Regions from separate parts of the Desulfitobacterium chlororespirans DSM 11544 genome, predicted to be linked through region 1. Evidence: riboswitches for the same ligand, from Rfam matches in the RefSeq annotation. Region 1 holds a riboswitch; each other region holds the start of a gene.
The links. Region 1 has a riboswitch for cobalamin ahead of BUA14_RS18190 (LysR family transcriptional regulator). Riboswitches for the same ligand answer to the same signal wherever they lie in the genome.
Positions count from the first base shown of each region.

Region 1 (6,113 bases):
CACCACCATACCCTGAGGCTTGTTCACGACCAGGACATCCTCATCCTCATAGAGAACTTCCAGAGGAATATTCTCCGCTTCCACCTTCAATTCCCTGGGAGGAGGAATCACCACCGTAATCTGATCCATGGCCCGCACTTTATAATTGGCTTTTCTGGCGGCCCCATTGACCAAGACATGGCCTTCCTCGATCAATCCCTGGATGAAAGACCGGCTTTTGCCTACCCTTTCCGTAACCCCCACATCCAGGCGGGTTCCTTCGGCAAGCCGGAACTCCATCTTCTGTTCCGCTTCCTGGTGTTCTCTCTCCTCGTTCTCTAACTCCAGTTCCAGTTCCAGCTCTTCAGCTTCCAATCCGGTATTCAACCCTTCCCAATTCATAATTATCCCCTGTTCGCTTCCGTATTCCCTCAATTTACTCAGCTTTGCGCTCCTTGCGATCCTCAAAAAGCATCAAGATCATCAATAGCCCCACACCGACGACAATGGCGCTGTCGGCGAAATTAAAGACGAAGGGCCAGATTTGGAAATCAAGATAATCCACGACCTTACCGATGAACAAACGGTCATAAAGATTACCCAAAGCACCTCCGCCGATTAACCCCAGGGTCAAACGCATCAACCATTCTTGCCGGGGTATTTTGAATTGGGCATAAATGATCCCGGCACAGACAATAACGGCTGCAGGGATAAAAATCCAGGTCCGGCCCGGCAGCAATCCAAAAGCAGCTCCCGGATTCAGAACATAAGTCAAGTGAAAAAAGTCAGGGATAACAGGGACCGATTCCCCCACGACAAAGTTCCCCTGAATTAAAACCTTCAGTACACGGTCAATGGCCCAAATAACCCCAATCGTTATCCATATCAGCAAGCGATTACCCTCCCAGAACTTCTATTTGCTCAGTCTATATTATCATAGGAGGGTGGGGTGGGGCAATCGCGGCCATTCTAGGTCCGGCCGTGCTTTTTCCCATAATACACTGTATTGGCATGCCCGGGCTCCAGTTCTACCTCGATGGTTTCCACAGCTTGCACGGCACCGATGACTTCATCCCCATGCTCATAAAAGCTGTTCGGATCACTCAAATCATGATTGGTTCCTAAATCCTGCAGGGTATCCGAGGTGCCGAAGCGGGCCACAGCCTGCCAGGAATCTTCCCCATCAAAGCCCACCTGATCCTTGCCATCATTAAAGGTCCTGGCGAAAGGCATGTCCAGAATCTCTTCTTCCACAGGGTCCCGATGCAGGGAATGCTGCTCTTCCTTTTCCTCGAGACGGCTGCATTCCGTGCAGACGGTAGTAAAGGGCAACGCTTCAAGCCTTCCCAGGGGAATCTCTTTTTGACAATGCTCACACAGGCCGTACTTTCCCTCCTCATAACGCTGAAGGGCGGAGTCAATAGCCTGGATGCGGTGGCGAAGCCGGTCGTGGATGGCCACATCCCGGGAACGTTCATAAACCTCAGTGGCAATATCCGCCGGATGGTTGTCGATTAAGGAAAGCTCGGCGATGGATTCTCTCATATCTCCCGTAATCAGTCCCTGAGCTGTTGCCCAAGCCTCCTCTTTATCTTTCTTCAGTTGTTCAATAAGCTGGGCGTATTTACTGGTATCCATGCTAAGTCTCCTCCTTGTCTAATATCCATTATGGGCATTGACGAGCTTGACGATTTCGCCGATAACTCCGCCGATCACCGGAAGGTTAAGTAAAACCAGACGCTTCAAAAACATCACCAACAGGCCCAGTAAGAGAGTAGCCCCGATGGCTCCTCCCAAGCCTTTAACCAGCCCCACGCCAAAATTAAGCCAAAGCAGCCGCCGGGGGTTGTTGAGATAGGCAATATATTCTGTGAGATTGATCCTTTCCAGTACCAGATAAAGCTCCGTTACCTTATCCCGCAGCTCGTCCCAATCCAGAGGTTCATTATTGGGCAGCCGGGCTTCATCGGTCCCTTTGTCAACCCGTTCTGGATCTTCTTTTGCATGTCTGACTTTCTTTTTGGAGGCCGTCAACTGTCTTCACCTCGCCATGATTTCAACATCAGTTTTCCCCAGGTGAAAATAAATTACCCTGAATTCTGCCCAGAAACCCTAAGATTATTTCTATACTTTCGTCAGCGTTTGTAGTATAAATAAAAACAGCAGACATGAAAGCATCAAGCATTAATAAGAAACCACTGCAAAGTTCATGGAACCGGGTGCAAATCCCGGACGGACCGGCCACTGTCATGGGGAGCCCTTTTCATGATGTCATTGGCGTCATAAGACGCTGAGAAGACGAAAAGGCGTGATGATCCTGAGTCAGGATACTTGCTTTGCGGCAGCACCCTCCTGGATAGGGTTTTTTACCGTTTTGAAAATATCCGTCAAGACAGTCCTTGTTTTGTGCGGATATTTTTTTCAATAGGGAGAGAAAGCAAATGACCTTGCAGCAGCTCAAATATGTGATCGAAGTGGTGAACTGCGGCTCCATCAATGAGGCCGCCAAAAAACTTTTTATCTCTCAGCCCAGTTTGTCCAATGCCATCAAAGACCTGGAAGCCGAGATCGGCATCGAGATCTTTCTCAGAAGCGCCAAAGGAATAACTCTTTCCATTGACGGCTCCGAATTTCTCGGTTATGCCCGTCAGGTAGTGGAACAGGCCGGCCTTCTGGAACAGCGTTATCTGCACCAAAAACCCTCGCGGCAGCTTTGTGCCATTTCCACCCAGCATTATGCTTTTGCCGTAAACGCTTTCGTAAATCTGATCAAAGGAAGCGGTGCCGAAGAATACGAGTTCACCCTGCGGGAGACCCGCACTTATGAAATTATCGAAGACGTCAAAAACCTGCGCAGCGAAATCGGCATCCTCTACATGAATCCCTTCAACCAGAAGGTTATCGAAAAACTGCTCCGGGAAAACCGGCTTGATTTTCATCCCCTGTTTACCGCCAGCCCCCATATTTTTATCAGCACCCGCAATCCCCTGGCCGCCCAAACTTCCGTCATCCTGGAAGATTTGCAGGAATATCCTTACCTCTCTTTCGAACAGGGCGAGTTCAACTCCTTTTACTTTTCCGAAGAAATTTTAAGCACGGTCTTTCATAAGAAAAGCATCCATGTCAGCGACCGGGCCACCTTGTTCAACCTGCTGATTGGGCTCAATGGCTACACTATCTCCACCGGTATCGTCAGTGCGGATCTCAACGGAGACAATATTACCTCGGTCCCCCTGCAGGTGGATGACCGGATTCAGGTCGGCTGGATTGCCAGTCATCAGATCCAGCTCAGCAAACAAGCAAGGCTCTATCTTGACGAACTGAAGAAAGTCATCCAGGACTATGGTGTGCCTTTGCTGGAATAAGTTATAGGTATAAGCTATAGGCAAGTATAAACTTTAGGTGTTACCCTATAGGATTCTCCCTGTGCTATACTCACAATCACTACAGGAACAGCAAGGAGGATCCCCTATGAGCACACAATTTCCAGATACAGCCCAGAGAACTGTCCCCCCTTTCCGCTACGATATAGTCGGAAGTTTTCTCCGCCCTCAGGCCCTAAAAACCGCCCGGGAAAGGTTCGCAGCGGGAAAAATCACGCCGCAGGACCTTACCCAAATAGAAGATGAAGAGATCCGCAAACTGGTGGCCAAGCAAAAAGAAATCGGCTTAAAGGCTGTAACCGATGGCGAGTTCCGCCGCAGCTATTGGCATCTGGACTTCTTTTGGGGCTTTGAGGGTGTCGAGCATGTGATGATGGAGCATGGCTATTTCTTTCACGGCGAAGAAACCCGAGCCGATTCGGCCCGGCTTTCCGGAAAAATCCGCTTTTCCGGCCATCCCTTCCTGGCTCACTATCGCTTTCTCCAACAAATCGCCGGCAAGGACGTGCTGGCCCGGCAGTGCATTCCCGCCCCTGCTCAGTTTTTGGCAGAGTTGGTCCGGGGCGAGAATGAACAGGAAATTGCCAAATATTATCCTGACCGTGAAGAGCTTTACAGTGATATCGCCACTGCCTACCGCCAGGCCATTCTGGCCTTCTATGAACAGGGCTGCCGCAACATCCAGCTGGACGACTGCACCTGGGGCATGCTTTGCGATAAAACCTTCTGGTCCACCATGGCCGGCGATGGGTACGATGTTCAGGAACTGCTGAATCTCTATCTCCGTCTCAACAATGAGGCCATCTCTGATCTTCCCGCCGACCTGATCGTGACCACCCATGTCTGCCGGGGCAATTATCATTCCACTTGGGCCACCTCCGGCGGCTATGACCCGGTTGCCCCTACTCTTTTCGGCAAAGAACAGGTTTCCGCTTACTATCTGGAGTATGACACCGACCGGGCAGGGGATTTTTCTCCCTTAAAGGAGATTCCCGCGGATAAGCTGGTCGTGCTTGGTCTGGTCTCCTCCAAAACCGGAGAGCTGGAGGAAAAAGAACAGATCATCGCCCGCCTCCGCGAAGCGGCGGACTACGTTCCCGCCGACCGTTTATGCTTAAGCCCCCAATGCGGTTTCGCTTCCACTGAGGAGGGCAATATCCTCACCGAAGAACAGCAATGGCAAAAGCTTATCCTGATTAAAGAAATCGCCGAGGAAGTCTGGGGATAAACTCTGCAAACTATAAAAATCCGGCATCCAGTCTGAAAAAGCAAACTGGACACCGGATTTTTTCTTTTCCCCAGAGCCGATTTAATTATGCTTAATAAACGTCCCTTCTCTTAACTCCGCAAAGGCATAATCCAATTCCTCCCGGGTATTCATCACAATCGGTCCTCCCCAGGCGATGGGTTCTCTCAGAGGTTTGGCCGCAAAGAAAGCAAACCTTAGCTCAAGTCCGGGAGGGGCGGATACAGAAATATACTCCCCCTCCCCAAACAATACCGCCGTTTTGGCTGCAATCAGCTCCCCGTTGATCAAGGCATCCCCCTCGATCAGAAAGACAAACACATTTTCCTCCGGATGGGTGGGAATCTCGACCTCTCCTCCCGGAACAAGAGAAACATCGTAGATGGTGGCCGGAATATGCTTGGTGGTCACTCCTGCCGTTTCGTCAAGCCGTCCCGACAGGACGCGAACCTCCCCTCCGTCTTTGGCCACTTTGCCTATCTTGTCTTGGGTAATGGGCAAATAGGCGGGCGGGGCCATTTTTTCCCCACGGGGCATATTCAGCCACAGTTGAAAACCCAGCATCCGAGCCGATTCCTGGGGCATTTCCTGATGCATAATGCCGCTGCCGGCGGTCATCCACTGACTTTCACCGGCATGAATGGTATCCTTATTGCCCAGACTGTCTTCATGGTCGATTTCCCCTGCAATCAAATAGGTGATGGTTTCTATCCCCCGGTGAGGATGCATAGGAAACCCTGCCACATAATCTTCGGGATCCGTCGAGTCAAAGGAATCCAGCATCAGAAAGGGATCAAAATCCTCCACATCCCGGCGCCCAAGGACGCGGACCAGCTGGACACCCGCTCCGTCTGTCGCTCTCTGTCCCCGGATCATTTTTTTAATATCACGTTTCTTCATCTCACGTTTCCCTTCCTTTCCTGGTCGTTTTGCCTTTATTCCACTCAAACCTTAGCTTAATAAATAGCTGGTCATGGAAAGAGAGCCCATAATGCAGGCCTCATTAAAAACCGCAACCCTGTCCTCCTCATCGGCAGCACCTAAAACATAAAGCAACGGCGCAAAATGATCGGCAACAGTAAAGGCCAGACGGACCGATGTCCCCGCCTTTTCCAAATCCATAACCTCCCGGTGGTTGCCGTCCACAATTTTTTCCTTAATATAGTTGTCAAAATCCTCTGCCCAGGGATATCCGCCCTCCATATTCCAATGAATTCTGGCCAGATTATGGACAACGTTGCCACTGCCCAAAATCAGAACGCCCTGTTCACGAAGTCCTCTGAGTTTCCGACCTATGGCATATTGATCTGCAAAAGATGCATTGCGGTCTACGCTCAGCTGAAGCACAGGTATCTCTGCCTGAGGATATATTCTGTGCAGGACGGACCAAGTGCCATGGTCAAAGCCCCAACCAGTGTCTATTTGTAGTTGTTCTCCCAACAAATCTTTGATCTGTTGAGCAACCTGAGGGGAACCTGGCGCTCTATAAACGATCTCGTAAAGCT
Region 1 covers NZ_FRDN01000011.1:204,165-210,277, reverse strand. Annotated here, with positions in the region: gene BUA14_RS18210 (RluA family pseudouridine synthase) at 1-381, opposite strand, end outside; gene lspA (signal peptidase II) at 416-871, opposite strand; gene BUA14_RS18200 (TraR/DksA C4-type zinc finger protein) at 949-1,617, opposite strand; gene BUA14_RS18195 (DUF5665 domain-containing protein) at 1,636-2,013, opposite strand; cobalamin riboswitch at 2,166-2,332, shown strand; gene BUA14_RS18190 (LysR family transcriptional regulator) at 2,421-3,344, shown strand; gene BUA14_RS18185 (5-methyltetrahydropteroyltriglutamate--homocysteine S-methyltransferase) at 3,451-4,590, shown strand; gene BUA14_RS18180 (pirin family protein) at 4,672-5,508, opposite strand; gene ygiD (4,5-DOPA-extradiol-dioxygenase) at 5,560-6,113, opposite strand, start outside.

Region 2 (6,113 bases), on a different contig from region 1:
AGCCATCAAATTCATCCTGCAGCGGAACCCCCTGCTCTTCCACAAAAACTTCCCTGCGAATTTGAAAGGCCTCCTCTAATTCCGCATCTTTTACTTCAACAACTTTCATGCACTATTCCATCCTCTTGTTTCTTTTTATTGTTCTTGATTTAATCATTAACTCCATAAACTTCCTTATACTCATGAGTTCCTATCCATCAGTCAAAATCCTTGATCATCTGAATATATTCAAGCTCATTAAATCCCAATCGTTTATACAGGGATATGGCCTGAACATTCTCTTCCTCCACCTCCAGCCGGATCCGCTTGATGCCCGGATGCCGGTGACTCTCCAAGTATTGAAAAAATTCCCGGGCAAGCCCCTTTGAGCGGTAAGGGGGCAGGATATAAATCTCATCTATCCAAACGACGATCCCTCCTGCTTCCTGAGAAAAGGTCTTGGCCGTAATCCCATATCCGGCAGCCTGGTTTTCCTGTTCCAGAATATATCCGTTCAGATAACGATCCGAACTCATCATCTCCGCAAAGGTTCTGCTGTGAAATTCCTCAGGTACAGGGTGAAGAACAGCGTCCGACTGGTAGAATTCAGCCGTCAGTTCCAGAAATAGTTCCCGATCCCCTTCCTGCATTGCTCTAATCATAACATGTCAATCTCCTATGTGTTTACTTATGCTAATGATTATAGCAAAAAAGACCAAACTTGGCATTCCTGCCAGTACTTTGTAACACTTAAAACTCGCCGTACTAAAACCTTCCTGAACGCAAAATGGATACCAGCAGCAGAATGAACATCATGGCCGCTACTGTAAAACCAGCCTCAATAGCCGGTATTCGCCAAAAGACCAGCGGTTCCTTGCCTAAGGCGGAGGCAATAATCAAACCGCACATAATAATGCTGAAGGACAGCAATAAGATACTGAAAGAGAGCTGGTTGCTGATCCGGTCCAGCTTCCGTATAAAGGCGGCCAGTTCGGGTAAGTAAATCTCCACCCGTATCTTACCCCGCTGAATGCTGCTGAAAATCTCCTTGGCTTGTTTAGGGAGGTTTAATAAAAGATCGGAGTATTCCCGGAAATGTTTCCAGGTCTTTTCAGCAAGAAAAACGGGATGAAGCCGTTCCTTAAGGAGCTGCTCACCGAAAGGTTCAGCAATATCGATGATGCTGATCTCGGGATCCAACTGCTCCACGATTCCTTCCAAACTCAGGAGGGATTTACCCAACAGGACAAGATCGGCGGGAATAATAATCCGATGTTTGTAGGCCACCTTAAACAGGTCATTAACGGCACTCCCCAGATCGACTTCACTCATGGGCACATCCAGATACTTCTCTCTTAACCCATCCACATCCCGATACAATACCTTGGGATCCAGATCCTCAGGCACGATCCCCATAGCAAACACAGCCTCCACCATGTCCTCCGTCTTCCGCCGCATCATCCCGATGACCAGTGAAGCAAAATGATCCTTCATATCAGCAGAAAGCCTGCCGATCATGCCAAAATCGATTAAGGAAATCACCTGTTGGGGCAAAACGAAGATATTGCCCGGATGAGGATCCCCATGAAAAAACCCCTCGATTAAGATTTGCTTGAACATCGCTTTAATCAGATTTTCTGCCAGTTCCTTCCGATTATAACCCAGGGCCTCAAGAGTCTGGAATTGGCTGAGCTTGACTCCCTGAATGTATTCCAAAGTCAAAACTTTTTTGGTGGAGTACTCTTTATAGACCTTGGGAATGTGAATGGAGGAATCCCCTTGAAATTGCTTTCTGATTCGTTCCGCATTATTGCCTTCAATTTCATAGTTTAATTCATTGCGCAAGGAATTGGCGAATTCCTCCACCATATCCCGCACATGATACAGGGCTGCCCAATCCATACGCTTTTCCGCCAAAGCAGCCAAATCCAAAAGTATTTCCAGATCCGTTTCGATCTTCTGGGCAATACGGGGACGCTGGATTTTTACCGCAACACTTTCCCCTGATTGGAGAACGGCACGGTGAACTTGGCCAATAGAGGCTGCGGCCAGTGGCTCTTCCTCAAAATGCTGGAAAATATCCTGAGGCAGGGCCCCCAACTCGGCTTCAATAATTTGACTGACTTCGGCAAAAGAAAAGGGCGGAACTTGGTCCTGCAATTTTTCCAGTTCCGTAATGAGGTAATCGGGAATAATATCCGGCCGGGTGCTGGCTATTTGTCCAATCTTGACATAAGTAGGTCCCAACTCCTCTAAGGCGTTACGCAGGCGCTGACCGAGAGTTATGGGATCCACTGCTTCCTCCCGCCTCCGGATCCGCCTGGAAAAAGAGATAAAATTAATAAGCCCCATCTCTTCCAGGATGAGGCTGAATCCATTACGGGCCAATACCGTGGCTACTTCTTGATAGCGATGAACATGACGAATTTTTCTGCTAATCATGGGTCCCGTTTTCCAATTGAGCGATGCGGTTTTCCAGCCTTTCGATGTCTGCTTTGGTAGGAAGGTTAAGCTCCGCCAGGATTTTTTGCACTTGTTCCTTAAGCTTGACCTGAATCTCATTCTGCTGATCCTCGCCTTTTTGGATCAACTCATTCATTAATTCCTTGGATTCATTGGCGGACAGCTCTCCTTTCTTTACCAATTCATCCACAACCTTCTCAATTTGTTCTTTGCTCACCACAGCGAAACCTAACCCCAAGGCTAAACCCTTCTTGAGCATATCTTTCATGCTTACATCCCCCTGCCGTGAATTTTTAAAGAAAACCCGACTTCACCGAGCCTTTGATTTATAACCCCAGTGAGGCGAAGCCGCTGGTTGCACTTATGCTTAGAAAGCAGATAACGCAAGTTTATACTTTCCGACAGTGCTATCGAATCTTCGTCCTTAGTATTTACGCGGTTGCTGAAAACCATTCTTTAATCACCAGGAAAGCAGGCACTAAACAAACCTTGGCATTACCGGACGAATGCCTTATAATTGTCTTAATTCAATACAATAGAATTAGGTACTCAATCCTTTCGGGAGAGAGTTAAAAGGGAAGCCGGTTCAATTCCGGCACGGTCCCGCCACTGTGAATTGAGTGAGTGATCACTTTTAGTCAGGAACCTGCCTAATCATCAGCGACCTTCCTCGAGGACAGGATAGAGGCGCTGCAAGAATTCACTAATGCAGCAAAAACCTTTTATCCTGGCGATAAAAGGTTTTTCTTGATCTTTCCACCCCAACTCGAAAGGAGCACAAAAATGAATAGAAAAAAACAGGCACTCACCCTGCTGATAACCCTATGGGTGACCTTACTTTTGCTCAGCGGCTGCAATTCATCCCCACAGCAAGGTGCCGCTCCTCCTGAAGCGCCCTCCGGGCAAGATACCATCCAGGCTGCAAGCTACCCTTTAACCTACACAGATGATACGGGTGTGGCCACCACTCTGGAAAAAGAACCTCAACGCATTATCTGTCTGGCCCCGCCCTCCACAGAGATCTTAAGCGCCCTGGGCCTGGATCGCAAGCTGATCGGCTTAACTGTGTACGATAATTATCCGGTGGGTATTCAGGGGAACGCAGAATATATTTTTGAAGACAGTTTAAACCCCAATATGGAGCAGCTCATTGAGCTCAAACCGGATTTGGTCCTGACAGGAATGCATAAGGACAGCTTTGTTAACTCTCTGCGCAGCTTGGGGATACCTGTAGCTCATTTAAACCCCCAAAGTCTGGAAAGCACCTATCAAACCATCGAAAAACTGGGATACATTACCAATACTCAGGAACGGGCCCAGGCTGTGCTCCAGGGAATGAAAGCAAAGGAACAAGCCATTGCCGATAAAGTAGAGGCCATCAAGGAATCTGCTCGGGTCAGGGTATGGATTGAAGTGGATCCAGGTCTTTTTACCGCCGGTGCAGGAACCTTTCTTAACGAACTCATCACCAAAGCAGGTGGCATCAATATCGCAAGTGATGTTCAAGATTGGGCACAATACAGCGAGGAGCAGGTGATTGAGAAGAACCCTCAGGTCATCCTGAGCACCTACTCCTACTACATGGATAATGTGAAGGCCACCATCGCCGGCCGTCCGGCTTGGCAAGCCATCGATGCTGTCAGCAATGACCGGATTTACGATCTGGACAGCGATATGGTGACCCGCTCCGGTCCCCGGATCGTCGACGGCTTGGAGACCATCGCTAAAGCCCTTTATCCGGAGCGTTTCTGACTCTTCAGCCCTTGGCAAGGGTGGTCTTATCATCCGTATGGGGAGAGAGCTTATTGACTGAAGTTAAGGAGGATAACATAAAGATGAATTCCCGAACTTTCCCCAAAAGCATACCCTGGATTTTGGGCTTATCCCTGCTCCTGCTTCTTTCCGTTGTCATCTGTGTGATGACCGGCTCCGTCTCCCTGCCTTTTCATCTGACCTGGAAGATCATTTTAAACCATCTGCCTTTTTTGAGCTTTGACCACAGCTGGTCCTCAGCCCAGGAATCCATCGTTTGGAATCTGCGCCTGCCCCGGGTCTTTTTAGCCCTCATCGTTGGGGCCATGCTGGCAACCTCGGGAGTGGCCTTTCAAGGGATTCTGCGCAATCCTTTGGCTGATCCCTATATCTTGGGGGTCTCTTCCGGAGCTGCCATTGGCGCCGCCTCCGCTATCCTTTTTTTTCGCAGCTTTTCTTTCTTCGGTCAATCGGCCCTGCCTCTCTTCGCCTTTGCCGGAGGGCTTATTTCTCTGGCCTTTGTCTTCTCTTTATCCAGACAGCATGGTCAGTTTGAGCGGGAAACCTTAATCCTGGCCGGTGTGGTAGTGCAGGCTTTGTTGAGCGCTTTTCTCTCTCTTCTGATTGCCGTTTCCGGCGAGCAGATGCAGCAGATTATTTTCTGGATGATGGGCAGTCTCGCCAACAGCAGCTGGCAGAATGTCCTGATCCTTCTCCCTTATTTTCTGCTCGGCTTGGCTTATCTTCTCTTGCAAAGCCGGGAGCTGAATGTCATCGCTTTAGGGGAAAGAGCAGCAACTCACCTGGGAATCAACGTGGAGCGCAAGAAAATTGCCATTCTCATCGTCGGTTCGTTATTGGCCACGGCCGCAGTCTCCATGGTGGGGATCATCGCCTTTGTCGGCCTGATCATTCCCCATCTCATGCGCCTCCTCGTGGGACCTGACCACCGAATCCTCTTGCCGGTGTCTACTTTAGCGGGAGCAATCTTCCTTTTGTGGTCGGATACCATGGCCAGAACCCTGCTCCAATCTCAGGAGATTCCCATCGGAGCGATTACAGCCTTTGTGGGCGCACCCTTTTTCGCATATCTGTTAAAAAGTGGTTTAAGGAGGGGTTAGGATGAACCTGTTCGAGATTCAGAACCTTAATCAACATTATGGCTCCTTTGCTGTGTTGCGGAACCTTTCCTTTGCCATCAGCCAGGGAGATATGTTTGGCATTATCGGCCCCAATGGCAGCGGTAAATCGACTCTGATCCGTACCATCAGCGGCCTTCAGCCTCCTAGTTCCGGTAAGGTTCTGTTGATGGACAGACCACTTTCCTCCCATACCTCAAAAGAGCTGGCCCGCCAAATTGCCGTTCTGGAGCAGGAGGGTACCCCTGCCCTGCCCTTTACCGTAGAGCAGATCGTATCCATGGGGCGCTATCCCTGGTTAAAACCCTTTGCCGACCTGAGCTCCCATGACAGGGCTGTGGTGGAGAACATACTCGTTAAACTCAATCTTGGGCCTAAACGCTCCCAAAAAGTCAGCACCCTAAGCGGCGGTCAGCGCCAACTGGTTTCTCTGGCCCGGGCTATGGCTCAAGAACCCCGGATACTCATCCTGGATGAACCCACCACCTATTTGGATATTGGCCACCAATGCTTAGTCATGGATCATGTCCGCCAGTGGCATGACGAGTTGGGCATCACTGTGATTATGGTCCTGCACGACTTAAATATAGCGGCTCAGTATTGCGACCGGATTCTCCTGCTCGATCAAGGGGAAATCGTTACCTGGGGTAAAAAAGAAGACGTGCTCCGGGAAGAAACGTTAACCCAGGTCTATAAAACGGATTTAGTTCAAGTTCATCATCCCAAATTAGGCGTACCGCAATTTCTCTTGAGCGGAAAATAATTCCACGCCTTAATAAA
Region 2 covers NZ_FRDN01000015.1:75,091-81,203, reverse strand. Annotated here, with positions in the region: gene BUA14_RS21790 (GNAT family N-acetyltransferase) at 1-109, opposite strand, end outside; gene BUA14_RS21785 (GNAT family N-acetyltransferase) at 198-641, opposite strand; gene BUA14_RS21780 (ABC1 kinase family protein) at 745-2,421, opposite strand; gene BUA14_RS21775 (phasin family protein) at 2,414-2,710, opposite strand; cobalamin riboswitch at 2,969-3,110, shown strand; gene BUA14_RS21765 (ABC transporter substrate-binding protein) at 3,226-4,194, shown strand; gene BUA14_RS21760 (FecCD family ABC transporter permease) at 4,278-5,315, shown strand; gene BUA14_RS21755 (ABC transporter ATP-binding protein) at 5,317-6,096, shown strand.
Region 2: linked by a shared signal. The riboswitch ahead of BUA14_RS21765 (ABC transporter substrate-binding protein) and the one ahead of BUA14_RS18190 (LysR family transcriptional regulator) in region 1 are both predicted to bind cobalamin.

Region 3 (6,113 bases), on a different contig from region 1:
TAAGCCTTCCACACCGGCATAGTGAAACAAAGCCAAAATCAAAAAAGATCCCGCCGTCCAGGAGACAATTTGAAACGCTTCCATTCTTTGAATAAAATTTCCTACATCAACAAAGCGGGCAAGAATATAGACGGAATACAATTGCCTGGACCCCACTTCTACACTCAGAACCATAATGGCAAAGAACATGGAGATGGTGATGGTCAGGATACCCAGGCCAACTCCCATGAGTTTTATCTTGTACATGTCTTTAGGATTATTATGGTATGCCATTAAAACGCCCATAATAATGCAGATCCCGAACCAAGCCGAAGGAAGCATGGCCCCCCTTAGAACCTCCTCTAGGCTGTGCTGGAACATGGGCCTCAAATTATCAAACTCCATATTCCCAATATTAAACAGCATGATAAAGAGAAAGGAGCCAAGAACAAACGGAGCGATAATCTCAGAAAGCCTCATAATCACTTCCAGCCCGGCACTGCAGGCGTAGGTACTCACCAATAAAAGCACGATGGCAAAGACATAGCGCGGAGTTTCCGGCATCACCATCGAGGCAAAGAATTCGATAAGAATTTGCGTAAGGGTGATGGCTACACTAATACAATAAAGGCTGAAAATTCCAATCATTACCTTACCTAATGTTCTGCCGAGGATTTTCTTACTGTATTGAAAAATTGTCTGATTGGTATAAGCCCTGCCCATTTTATATAAGAAAAAGCCCAGCATTGTTTCTATAACCATAGCCACCAGAATAGCCAGCCAAAAATCCTGCCCCAAATCTCTTATGATTAGATTGGGCATGCCTAAAGACAGCGAAACAATCACGAAATAAGTACAAAAGGATTGACGGCTTGAGATTTTTACATTCATGGATTTCACACTTTCATCATTACGGATAAGTTAGTATTAGGATGAACGCTCAGCCTTATACATTTTCCGAGGAGATGGGGGCTTGGGTCGTGTAGCTTTATCCCACATCCGCGCAGCTTATGGAGCGACCGGTGTAAAACAAAATCCTGGAGACTCCACCTTCGGATCTTTTCAGAAAACAAAAAAAGCCGGCCCCATAAGCCGGCTATCCAAAACTATGACTGAGCGGCCAACCCTTCCCTGGCCACCAAAAAATCCACAAACTGACGGGCCGTTCTCCCCGAACGGGCATTATGATTCATCACCCAGCGCAGAGCCTGCTGTCTTAAATCCTCTTTGGGAATTGCCAGCCCATCCTGAGCCGCTAACTCCTCGACAATCTTCAGATATCCTTCCTGATCCGGTGTAGGGAAGGTGACCGTAATGCCGAAACGGTCGGATAAGGACAATTTTTCCTCCATATTATCCCGCCGGTGGACTTCCTCAACCTGACGTTCGCCGAAGGTTTCTCTGACCAGATGGCGCCGGTTGGAGGTGGCATAGATCAGTACATTTTGGGGCTTCCCTTCCAGCCCTCCCTCCAGCAGGGTCTTCAGATTCTTATAATCACTTTCCGTGTCTTCAAAAGAAAGGTCGTCAATAAACAGGATGAACTTCAAAGGCTGCCTGGCCAGGAGCCGAATAATCTTCGGGTAGTCATGCAAGTCTGTTTTCGATAATTCGACCAGGCGCAGTCCTTGCTCACCATATTCCTGCACTAAAGCTTTCACCAAGGAAGATTTCCCGGTCCCACGATTGCCATAGAGAATCACATTATTGGCCGGAAGGCCTTTCAGAAAAAATTCAGTATTCTGGAGGATGATTCCCTGTTCCCGTTCCTGATTAATCAACTTGCTTATGCGCATCGGCTCAGGGTGTACCCCTTCAAGCCTTTCCATACGGCTCCGCCATTTGAGAGCCATGCACCGGCCAAACAATCCGGTACCCATGGTTTGATAATAAGCAAGCAGCGCCTCCACCATTTCCTCTTCTGTTCCCTGAAGCAGACTCTGCTTCAACCTTTTCTGAGCGGTGAGGAGATACAGCTCAGCCTGATTTCCTTCTTTTGCATAAGTTTCTTTTTCCCTATCCATATCCGGAAGACTTAGCCAGCCAGGCCAGCTTTCCGGGCGCAATGGCTCCTCCAGCCAGAGGCCCGGCTCTTCCGTCTCCTGCTCTGCACACCGTGCCTTAACAGCATCCTTAATATCTTCCGCCTTCAGCTCGGCAAGCTCCCGCAAATACAGCAGTTCCCGACCAGCCAGCCGGCAAAGCCCGGCCGGGACCCGGTCCTTTCCCTGTTGAGCTGTTTGCCTGGCCAGCTCATTGTCGTCTTGAAGCATACGCTCCCAAAGATAATCAGGCCAATGAACCTGGGTCGCTAAAGAACAGAAATAATGATAGTCTTTATAAATTGCCATCAGATCAAATTCCTTGCTCCCTATCCTCTGGAACAGGTTTTGGAAAGAAGCCGTCACCGGGTCCCCTATGATGCCGCGAAAAACAACCATTCCGTCCAAAAGAAGGGCTAACCGGGTAATTTTCGTCCTATTCACATCATGCACATCCTTATTTTCTTCTCGTGTCCTAGTACAACCCCTATCTTAAATCCTTTAATTCCTTAAGTAAAGGGTTGACAAAATCTTCTTCTTTGCTATTCTATAATTAATTAAAAAAATCCATTCTTTGGTGCCCCTCAAGGGGAGAATAGGGAAACCGGTGCGATTCCGGTGCGGACCCACCACTGTGTAGGATGAGCCTAAACCATAACCACCGGCCAGACCGGGAAGGGGTAAAAAGCGTTTGAATCCAAGCCAGGAGACCTGCCAGGAATGAAGAAAGCCTTTCCATGGGTGCTATGGAAAGCAGCGGCGACGAAGGCAAAGTCCCGACCACTTATGAAGTGGCGGGACTTTATTTTTTTATCAAAGGAGAGGAATACAGATGAGTAAAACCGAATTAGAACAGGACAAGCTAGTGGATGACTTCTTGAGACAGGAAAATTTAAGTGACGCTTCCCTGGAGGAATGTGAAACCGCCTTAAACCATCTTATCCAGGGAATACACGGCCTTGACGAACAGGTCATGTCCGCTGTGCAAACCCGTTTAGATTCCTTAACCAAACCCCAAGGCAGTTTAGGAGTCTTGGAAGCCCTCGCCAAACAACTGGGCGGGATTCAAGGTCAGCCTTGGCCGGAAGTACAAAAGAAAGCCATTCTGGTCATGGCAGGAGATCATGGCGTGGTGGCGGAAGGTGTCAGTGCCTTCCCCCAGGAAGTAACCCCGCAGATGTTCTATAATTTCCTGGGCGGCGGGGCGGGGATCAATGTCCTGGCCCGTCATGCCGGCGCCGAGGTGATCTGCACCGATGTGGGCATGGCTTTCCCCCTGGATCCGCCGGAGCTTATGGCTCACCGCATCATGAACGGAACCCATAACATGGCCCAGGGGCCGGCCATGAGCCGTAAAGAAGCTCTGCTTTCCCTGCTGACCGGCGCTAAAATCGCCCGCCAGGCTATTGATTCCGGAGTGAATGTTCTGGCCACGGGGGAAGTGGGAATTGGCAATACCACCCCCAGTACAGCCATTATTTCTCTCTTGACAGGCTTGCCGCCTCAGGAAGTTACCGGACGGGGCACCGGTCTGGATGATGCGGGACTCATCCGCAAGCAGGACGTCATCGCCCGCTCTATCGCCATCAATCAGCCCGACCCCAAGGATGGAGTAGATATCCTCAGCAAAATAGGGGGCCTGGAGATCGGTGCCCTGGCCGGGGCAATTCTTGCCGCAGCCTACTCCCGCGTACCCATCCTTTTAGACGGAGTCATCTCCACTGCCGCCGCTCTCATTGCTGTCCGTATCTGCCCCACGGCCCGCTTCTTCCTGATTCCCTCTCATTCTTCTGTGGAGATCGGCCACAGAGCCGCCCTGGAACAACTGGATCTCAAACCCATCATGCACCTGGATTTCCGGTTAGGAGAGGGAACAGGAGCCGCTATCGCTTTCCATCTTCTGGACGCCTCCATCCGCATTCTCAACGAGATGGCTACTTTTGAATCCGCAGGAGTCAGCGGCAAAAATTAAGCAATCACCGGAGGTAATTATGTCAGATTTTGTGCTCATAACCGGCGGAGCCCGCAGTGGCAAGAGCCGCTTTGCCGAGCTTCTGGCCGCTCATCCCGGCCTGCCTGTTACCTACATCGCCACAGCCCAGGTCTATGATGAAGAAATGGCTTTGCGTGTCAGAAAACATCAGGACCAGCGCCCCGCCCACTGGGGCTTGGTGGAAGAACCCCTTGCCCTCCCCGACCTGTTGGAAGGCCATGCTCAGGATAAAGGGGTCCTTTTAGTGGATTGTGTAACCCTGTGGCTGACCAATCTTCTCCTTGCCCGCTATCCGGCAGAAGATAATCTGACTGAGCAGGAGTATACCCAGGCCCTCCATAGGTTAGAGCAGGAGATTCTCGAACAGGTCCGCATTGTCGCCCGTATAGCCCAGGATATCGGCCCTCAGGTGATTATGGTCACCAATGAGGTGGGAGACGGTATCGTCCCGGATAATCCCCTTTCCAGGTTCTATCGGGATCTGGCCGGCAGGGCCAACCAGATCCTGGGGCAGAGCGCCCGCCATGTCTATTCCGTGGTCGCCGGCTATCCGACGGAGATCAAAGCTGCCGGTCAGGCCTTGCTGGATTCCTTGCGGCGAGAGGATGCCTAGCATGCGCAAATTATGGATCGCCCTGACCTTTCTGACCCGAATACCACTCCCTCAGCCGGAGCAGGTGACCTCGGAAGAGTTCACCCAAAGTCAGCATTATTATCCTTTAGTGGGCTTAATTCTGGGAGGAGCCTTATGGCTGGCCTTAACCCTGCTCCTTCCTCACTACCCGCCCCTGGTTACGGCTGCCTTGCTGCTCACCCTGGAACTTATTCTCACCGGGGGAATTCACCTTGATGGCTTGATGGATAGTATGGATGGATTGCTTTCAGCGCGGACACCTGAACGCATGCTGGAGATTATGAAAGACAGCCATGTGGGAGCTTTCGGTGCCGTGAGTGCCATGGTTTACCTGCTGCTCAAATTCAGTCTTTTGGCCGGGCTCCTTACCCTCTCTTCCCCTTTGGTTCCTTACCTGGTTCTCTTCATGCCCATCCTGTCCCGCTGGATTTTTCTGATTGGGGTCCATTATTTCCCCTATGCCCGGGCCCAGGGCTTTGGCCAGGGATTTCATGAAACCTCCCGCCAAACCCGGTGGCTATTCCTGGGGGAGGGACTGCTGCTCCTTTTCCTCACCTATTGGGTGTTGCACTGGCCGGGGATGACCGGCTTTATTCTGGCCATCCTCTTCATCCTCTTGTTCACCCGCAAAGTCTCCCGCCTCCTCGGAGGGTTAACCGGGGATCTCTATGGTGCCAGCATTGAACTCTCCGAACTGCTCTTTCTTTTAGGGGCCTTCCCATTGCTTTACCCCTGAAATTCGGAATCGCTTACGAATTTCAGCAATGCCGCCCAGGGAGCCAAGGAACCGGGCAGCCGGACAGCAGACAACCTGAGCTGCCGACAAAGAGGCCGTTGCAGAAGGAACTGTAAAGTTCATCGTGCAACGGCCTCTTGCAGCCCTATTGATTCAGCCCCCGGGCTAAGCGCATCATTCCTTCTTCGATAATCTCCGGTGTGGAACAGGAATAGTTAAGACGCATTTCATTGGACACCCGGCCATCGGCGTAGAAAACTGCCCCGGGAACATAAAGAACATTTTGACGAATCATATCCTGCACATAGTCAAAGCTGTTGTTCACGCCCATAAGTTTGGCCCAGAGGAACAGACCCCCCGCCGGTACCTTCATCTCCACCCTATCGCCCAGATAGGTCTGGAGGGACTCCACCATGGCCTTACGGCGAACATTGTAGACTTCCCGCAGCTTCAGGATATGATCCGGCAAAAGATCCTTTTGCAAATATTCATAGATGGCTCTCTGAGTCAGGTTATTGCTATGAAGATCCACACCTTCCTTGGTCTGCTCCAGATGCCTAATAATATCTTCATCGGCAAGCACATAGCCGATTCGCAACCCCGGCGCCAAAACCTTGGAAAAGGTCCCCAGATAAATGACATTTTCCCCCAACTCCGCCAGATGAGGGATGGGCTCTCCTTCGTAACGCAATTCTCCATAGGGATTATCCTCGACAAGCAGCAGGCCGT
Region 3 covers NZ_FRDN01000015.1:42,933-49,045, reverse strand. Annotated here, with positions in the region: gene BUA14_RS21605 (GerAB/ArcD/ProY family transporter) at 1-870, opposite strand, end outside; gene BUA14_RS21600 (ATP-binding protein) at 1,086-2,465, opposite strand; cobalamin riboswitch at 2,579-2,754, shown strand; gene cobT (nicotinate-nucleotide--dimethylbenzimidazole phosphoribosyltransferase) at 2,854-3,993, shown strand; gene cobU (bifunctional adenosylcobinamide kinase/adenosylcobinamide-phosphate guanylyltransferase) at 4,013-4,627, shown strand; gene cobS (adenosylcobinamide-GDP ribazoletransferase) at 4,620-5,384, shown strand; gene BUA14_RS28105 (hypothetical protein) at 5,355-5,507, opposite strand; gene BUA14_RS21580 (aminotransferase-like domain-containing protein) at 5,530-6,113, opposite strand, start outside.
Region 3: linked by a shared signal. The riboswitch ahead of cobT (nicotinate-nucleotide--dimethylbenzimidazole phosphoribosyltransferase) and the one ahead of BUA14_RS18190 (LysR family transcriptional regulator) in region 1 are both predicted to bind cobalamin.

Region 4 (6,113 bases), on a different contig from region 1:
ATACTCGTGAACTGCTTAATAATCTGCAGGGCAGGGAGTTAAAATGGAGTGCTGCCGTCACGACGAAAATTGCCGACTATCCCGATGTGCTGGATTTGATGGCGGAGACGGGCTGCCAGAGCCTTTTTATCGGTTTTGAATCGATCAATAATTCCTCATTGCATGGAGTAAATAAGGATAACCAGTTCGAGAAGTATGAAAAGATTATCACGGAAATTCACAGCCGGGGCATTATGATCAATGCCAGCATGGTCTTTGGTCTGGACGGGGATGAACCGGATGTTTTTCAGAGAACACTGGATTGGCTGGTCAGGAACAAAATTGAAACCTTAACTTCTCATATTCTCACTCCCTATCCCGGCACAGAGTTGCATGGCCGGATGAAAGAGGAAGGCCGCATACTCGATCATGAGCTGTCAAAGTACAATACTGCTCATGTGGTCTTTCAGCCCAAGGGAATGACGGCAGAGGAATTAGATAAGGGCTATCTATGGATCTACTTTGAGTTTTATTCCTTTCCCAATATATGGCGCCGTAGGCCGGAACATAAGGCCCAGCGCAAATCTTATTTTTTATTTAATATTTTATACCGTAAATTCGGTAGGTTTACATCGGCGCTGGCGCGGATTATCCTCATGAGAACCGTAGGGCGGCTGGCAGCGTGGATCTCTTATCGGGTAAAGTAGGATTCAATCTTTTTCTCAGTGGGATGGTCTCCTCAACTCTTGTCATGTACGACCCGCCCATTGTTGTTATAGAAAAAGTCATATTCCTTGAATAGGATGATTGACAGATTTGATTGAATAGTATAGCATATTAATAACGTGTGTTGAAAAGCATCAAATAAAGTAAATTTATTAGGAATAATTCGTTGCTTTCGCAACTAGTTATTCAGAACTACTAACTACATAAGCAAAGGGAAGAGCATGAACGAGCGTATAGACAAAAGAAAATCACTGATCAAGGCTATTTCAGCCATCGATCGTTATAGTCAGACCTATATCGGCAGAAATATCAAAGACTATAACATCGGACAGGGACAATGGGCATTTTTGACCCAATTGCTGTTTAATTACGATGGCATAACCCAGGAAGAGCTAAGCGAACTACTCAATATCGATAAGGCAAACACAGCGAGAGCCTTGAAAAAGCTTGAAGAAGAAGGTTATGTATACAGGGAAGAAGATCCTAAAGACGGCCGTAAAAAAATTGTCTATGTTACAGCAAAAGCAAGGGATTTTGAAGAGGAATTTCATGAAGTGTTTAAAGGATTGAACCGAATTCTGGCCAAAGATTTTACAGAGGAGGAGCGGGAAACCGCCAGGCGGATTTTATATAAAATGCTGGATAATATCGCCGATTATGAACGCAGGCACAGGTAAAAAGACGGTCTGAGGAGGAGAAGTCAGTGGAGATCTTAATGAAACCGATCGGATATATCCGGTCTCCTTATAAGGAAAAGGGCGACGCCCCCAGGCAAAGCACTCTTTCGGGAGAAACGATGGCTGTTATTGAAGTTCTCGAAGAATACCAGGAAGGTATTGCCGATATCCAAGCAGGGGGCTATGGGGCCATTTTGTTTTATTTTCATAAATCCCCGGGATATAAGCTGACGACCCTTTCCCGCAGAAACAATCAGGTCATGGGTGTGTTTTCCACACGATCTCCCAACCGGCCCAACGGCATCGGCCTGTCCATAGTCCGGTTCAGGAAAAGAGAGGGTAACCGCTTGTTTTTCGAAGGAGTGGATATGTTGGATAATACTCCTGTACTTGATATTAAGCCTTATATCGACCTAACCACTGGTCAATTGAACGAGACTGGTTTCAGCGATAAAGGGATATAGTTTGGTTGTTTAAAGCTGAATAAGAAACTATTGACAGGTTTACGTAAGTAATGAAAAGGGAATCAGGTGCAAATCCTGAGCAACCCCCGTTACTGTAAGCGCCGTTAAAGATTTATTTATCTTCATGCCACTGGCGAAGACTGGGAAGGCGATAAATAAAGGCGCGAGCCAGGAGACCTGCCTGTTGATAAAACTACAATTCATTTTCCGGAGGGGAGGGTGGTTTATTTTCTTTGCCCAAAATCAAGCGGAAGACGTAAGAAACCAGGGCAGAAGCTTGGATGCTCAAACGAGAAGAAGTCAGAAAGAAAGGTGGAGAACAATGGAGAAAAGCTATAGACAAAAAACAGCTGCTTTATTGGTCATCGTCATGATGGTGCTCCTGGGGGGCTGCAATTCAGCAGCTGCCAACAAACCGGCGGAAAACCCACCTGCTGAAAAAGCAGTTGCAGCCGGGACTTACACGGCGAAAGCGCCCGGTTATCACGGGGATCTTGAAGTGACAGCGGACGTGGATAAGGAAGGAAAAATCACGAAGATTACTGTAGGCGAAAATACGGAAACTGAGGATGTTGGCGGCATCGCCATCGAGAAAATACCCCAGCGTATTATTGAAGCTCAGTCCCTGGATGTGGATGTGGTTGCCGGTGCGACACTGACCAGTAAGGGGATTATCAATGGGGTGGCCGCGGCTTTAAAGGAAGCCGGTCAAGATCCTGTTCAATACGGCTATGTCGCTGCTGAAGAGGGGAGCGCGAATGTAATATCCCCTCTGAATAAGGATACCATGCCCGTTAAAAAAGAGACGACAAGTTCTATAACCATAAAGGATGTCAAAGGCAGAGAGGTAACCATTGACCTGCCTATTTCCTCCTATGCTATCAGCACCATGGATGTCATCGACTATATTATACCGCTGAAAGGGAAGGAGGCCTTTTCAATGCTGGTTGCTTCCGGACAGGACGGCGGCGGTGGCATTCAAAAATATGCCCAGCTGTATAAGCCCCTGGTTAGGGACTATACCCAGCATATAGGCCAGATCTCCGATCATAACGCGCCCTTTGACCTGGAAATGGTGCTGTCCATGAATCCCGATGTTCTCATCGTCAACTCAGCCATGGCTGCCCATAAATATGCCTTGGAAATAGAAGATCAGCTTGCGGCGGCAGGAATCGATATCGTGCTCATCGATGTACCCGGCAAAAAATTAGATAAGTCGGTTCAGGAGACCATGAAGCTCTTGGGCAAGATATTCCAGGAAGAAGAAAAAGCCGCCGAAGTCGTGGCGTTCATGGATAAGCAGTATGGACTCATTACTGCCAAGAATCTTGCCCAGCGTCAGGATAAGCCCACGGTTTATTATGAAAAGTCAGGCTACTCCGAGGTCTTCGGGAGCACAGGAACCAGCGTTTCCGGGTGGGGTCTGCCCATTGCTATTGCCGGCGGTGACAATATTGCCGATGCCGTGCTTTTAGATAAGGCATCCGCGGGAGGAAGCAGCAATACCCTTGATCCCGAGTATGTCATCAAAGCTGATCCGGATTATATCATTCTCAGCGGTGTCAATGACGGTTGGCTGGACAGCCTTAATAAAAAGAAAGAACCCCCACAGTACGATATTATCAACAGAACCGGCTGGAGCAATTTGCAGGCGGTTAAAAATAACAAGGTCTATGAATTTGCCCATTCAACCAGCCGTTCCATTTATGCCTTTTATCCTTGTCTGAAGATGGCCAAGCTCTTCTATCCTGAAGAATTCGCAGACCTTGATCCGGAGGTGGTCCTTGATGAATTTTTCGATAAATTTATGCTGGTGGACAGCGATATCAGCACCTGGTTTACGGGCCTTGAAAACAGTACTTCCTTAAAAAAATAAAAACGGCAAAGGGCTTCGGAAAGTTGGCGCCAACGATCCGCAGCCCTTTTGGATGCCGGTTTGAGCTGATTTCAGCCAAGAAAGGCTAAGGAGTGAATCAAGATTAAGCATGAAGAAAATGCCAACCGCAAATTATATAATCAGCTGATCAAGAGAAGAATCTTTTTGATTATGAGCTTTTCACTAGCAATGATCGTTTTAGTGGTCCTGAATATTTCCATCGGTTCCTCTTCCATAGCGATTAGTGAAGTATTGCGGGTGCTGCTCACGGGAGAAGGGGATGGACATAACTCCATGATCATCAGGGATATCCGTTTACCCATGGCTCTTATGGCCATCGTGGTGGGTGCATCCTTAGGTATCAGCGGCTGTGAATTGCAAACCATCCTGCGCAATCCCATCGCCAGTCCTTATACCCTGGGAATTTCCGCCGCCGCTTCCTTCGGAGCGGCCATGGGATTGATTTTGAACGCTAATGTGCTGAAGGTCCCGGAAACCCTGGCTGTGACGGTCAATGCTTTCGCCTTTGCCCTTTTGGTGGCAGTGGCCATCTATACCTTTTCCAGGCAGAGACAAATCAATAAAACGGCCATCATTCTTTTTGGGGTAGCGTTAAATTTCTTGTTTAACTCTCTGACCATGATCTTGCAGTATGTCGCCGACGAGGATAAACTGCAAAGTTTAATCTTCTGGAATTTCGGCAGCTTATTGAAAACCACCTGGGGCAAATTTTTTATTGTCCTTGTGGTGCTGATAGTGTGTTTTTTGGTTTTGTTCAAAAATGCCTGGAAACTGACCGCAATGACCCTGGATGATACCAAAGCCAGAAGTATCGGTGTCGATACGGCCAAAGTGCGGAGAATGGTTATTTTCGTAAGCTCTTTGCTGGCTGCCGTATCGGTCTGCTTTGTGGGGACCATAGGATTCGTCGGTCTGATCGCCCCCCATATTGCCCGTCAGCTGGTCGGTGAAGATCAACGATTTTTTATGCCTTTATCAGGGCTGTTGGGTGCTTTTGTCATGGGTCTGGCTTTTGTCATCAGCAAGCTGATGGTCAGAGGGGTTATCCTGCCCATCGGCTTGGTTACCTCAGTTATTGGTATTCCTTTCTTTATTGCCATTATATTCAGTAAAAAAATGAGGAGTATGTGATGTTAAGGGTAGATAATTTAAGTTTCTCCTATAAAACCTATAAAAAAAGCAAAGCACCCCTTAAGGTGTTTGCCAATTTTAATCTTACCTTTGCCAAAGGCTTTAATGTCATCCTTGGTCCTAACGGGGCGGGAAAATCCACCCTGCTTAAAACCATTTTCGGTCTGTTGGATTATGAGGGGGAGATTTTTTACGGCCAAGAAAGCATTACCGCCATGTGTACGGAGGATAAAATCAAGCTCATGTCCTATTTGCCCCAAATGGATGTGGAGCTATCGACCCTTACGGTTTTGGAAATGGTCATTTTAGGGAGATTGCCTGAACTGGGTTATAAGGTAGCGGATGAAGATTTAAGCATTGTTATGGATACTTTGCGTTCCCTTAATATAGACTATCTGGCCTCCCGCAATTTTTCGGAATTAAGCGGAGGGCAAAAAAAGCTGGTCTTTATTGCCCAAACATTGGTCAGAAATCCTCAAGTCCTGCTTCTCGATGAGCCGGTCAACTCCCTTGATCTGCAAAAGCAGTTAGAGCTGTGTCAACTTCTGCAGAAAATAGTGGCCGAGCAAAATGTGGATCTGATTGTGGTTCTGCATGATATTAATCTTGCGGCAAGATATGCCCAGCATATTGTGGTGGTTGATGAAAAGGGCGCCCTCTACAGCTCGGGGGAACCCAGGGCAGTCATTACGGCTTCCATGCTGAAAGAAGTTTATGGGGTGATCGCCAATATAACCTATGACGAAAACGGAGTGCCCATCCTTTCGCCGGTCTGCTCAGTGCGCAGGATATAGAATAGGCCCCCATGCCTCTGCTACAGCACCACCAGCAAAGGATGAAAAACGGCTCGGGCCGATAGCTGTAGTTTTAGAGATAATGATGATGGGAAGGGTTTTCAGCGGGGATTTAATTTGGTAAAAAGCTTATCAAAACTTTTTTCGGTAAGGATTTCATTGGTAATAAATTGGCCGTTATAAAAAAGAGCATAGGTGGTAAAAGGATTGGGTGCTTTTTGTGCCTGATCCCTTGTTTCAATTTTGACGGCTTTGCCGGCAAGCTTTTTTGATTTTAAATGATCGATGAGGAGCGGAACATATTTTTCGGTATGGGGACATTGATTGGTATAATAGACAACCCATCCTTCCTCATCAATAGGGCCGTTTTTCACACAAGCTTTAAATTGGGGAACACTTGCTTGGGGACTGAAAGGAAGATAAAGCAGTTCGTAATAGGGAGGCG
Region 4 covers NZ_FRDN01000006.1:332,618-338,730, forward strand. Annotated here, with positions in the region: gene BUA14_RS09910 (B12-binding domain-containing radical SAM protein) at 1-686, shown strand, start outside; gene BUA14_RS09915 (MarR family winged helix-turn-helix transcriptional regulator) at 927-1,382, shown strand; gene tsaA (tRNA (N6-threonylcarbamoyladenosine(37)-N6)-methyltransferase TrmO) at 1,409-1,846, shown strand; cobalamin riboswitch at 1,865-2,045, shown strand; gene BUA14_RS09925 (ABC transporter substrate-binding protein) at 2,169-3,722, shown strand; gene BUA14_RS09930 (FecCD family ABC transporter permease) at 3,894-4,874, shown strand; gene BUA14_RS09935 (ABC transporter ATP-binding protein) at 4,874-5,668, shown strand; gene BUA14_RS09940 (N-acetyltransferase) at 5,770-6,113, opposite strand, start outside.
Region 4: linked by a shared signal. The riboswitch ahead of BUA14_RS09925 (ABC transporter substrate-binding protein) and the one ahead of BUA14_RS18190 (LysR family transcriptional regulator) in region 1 are both predicted to bind cobalamin.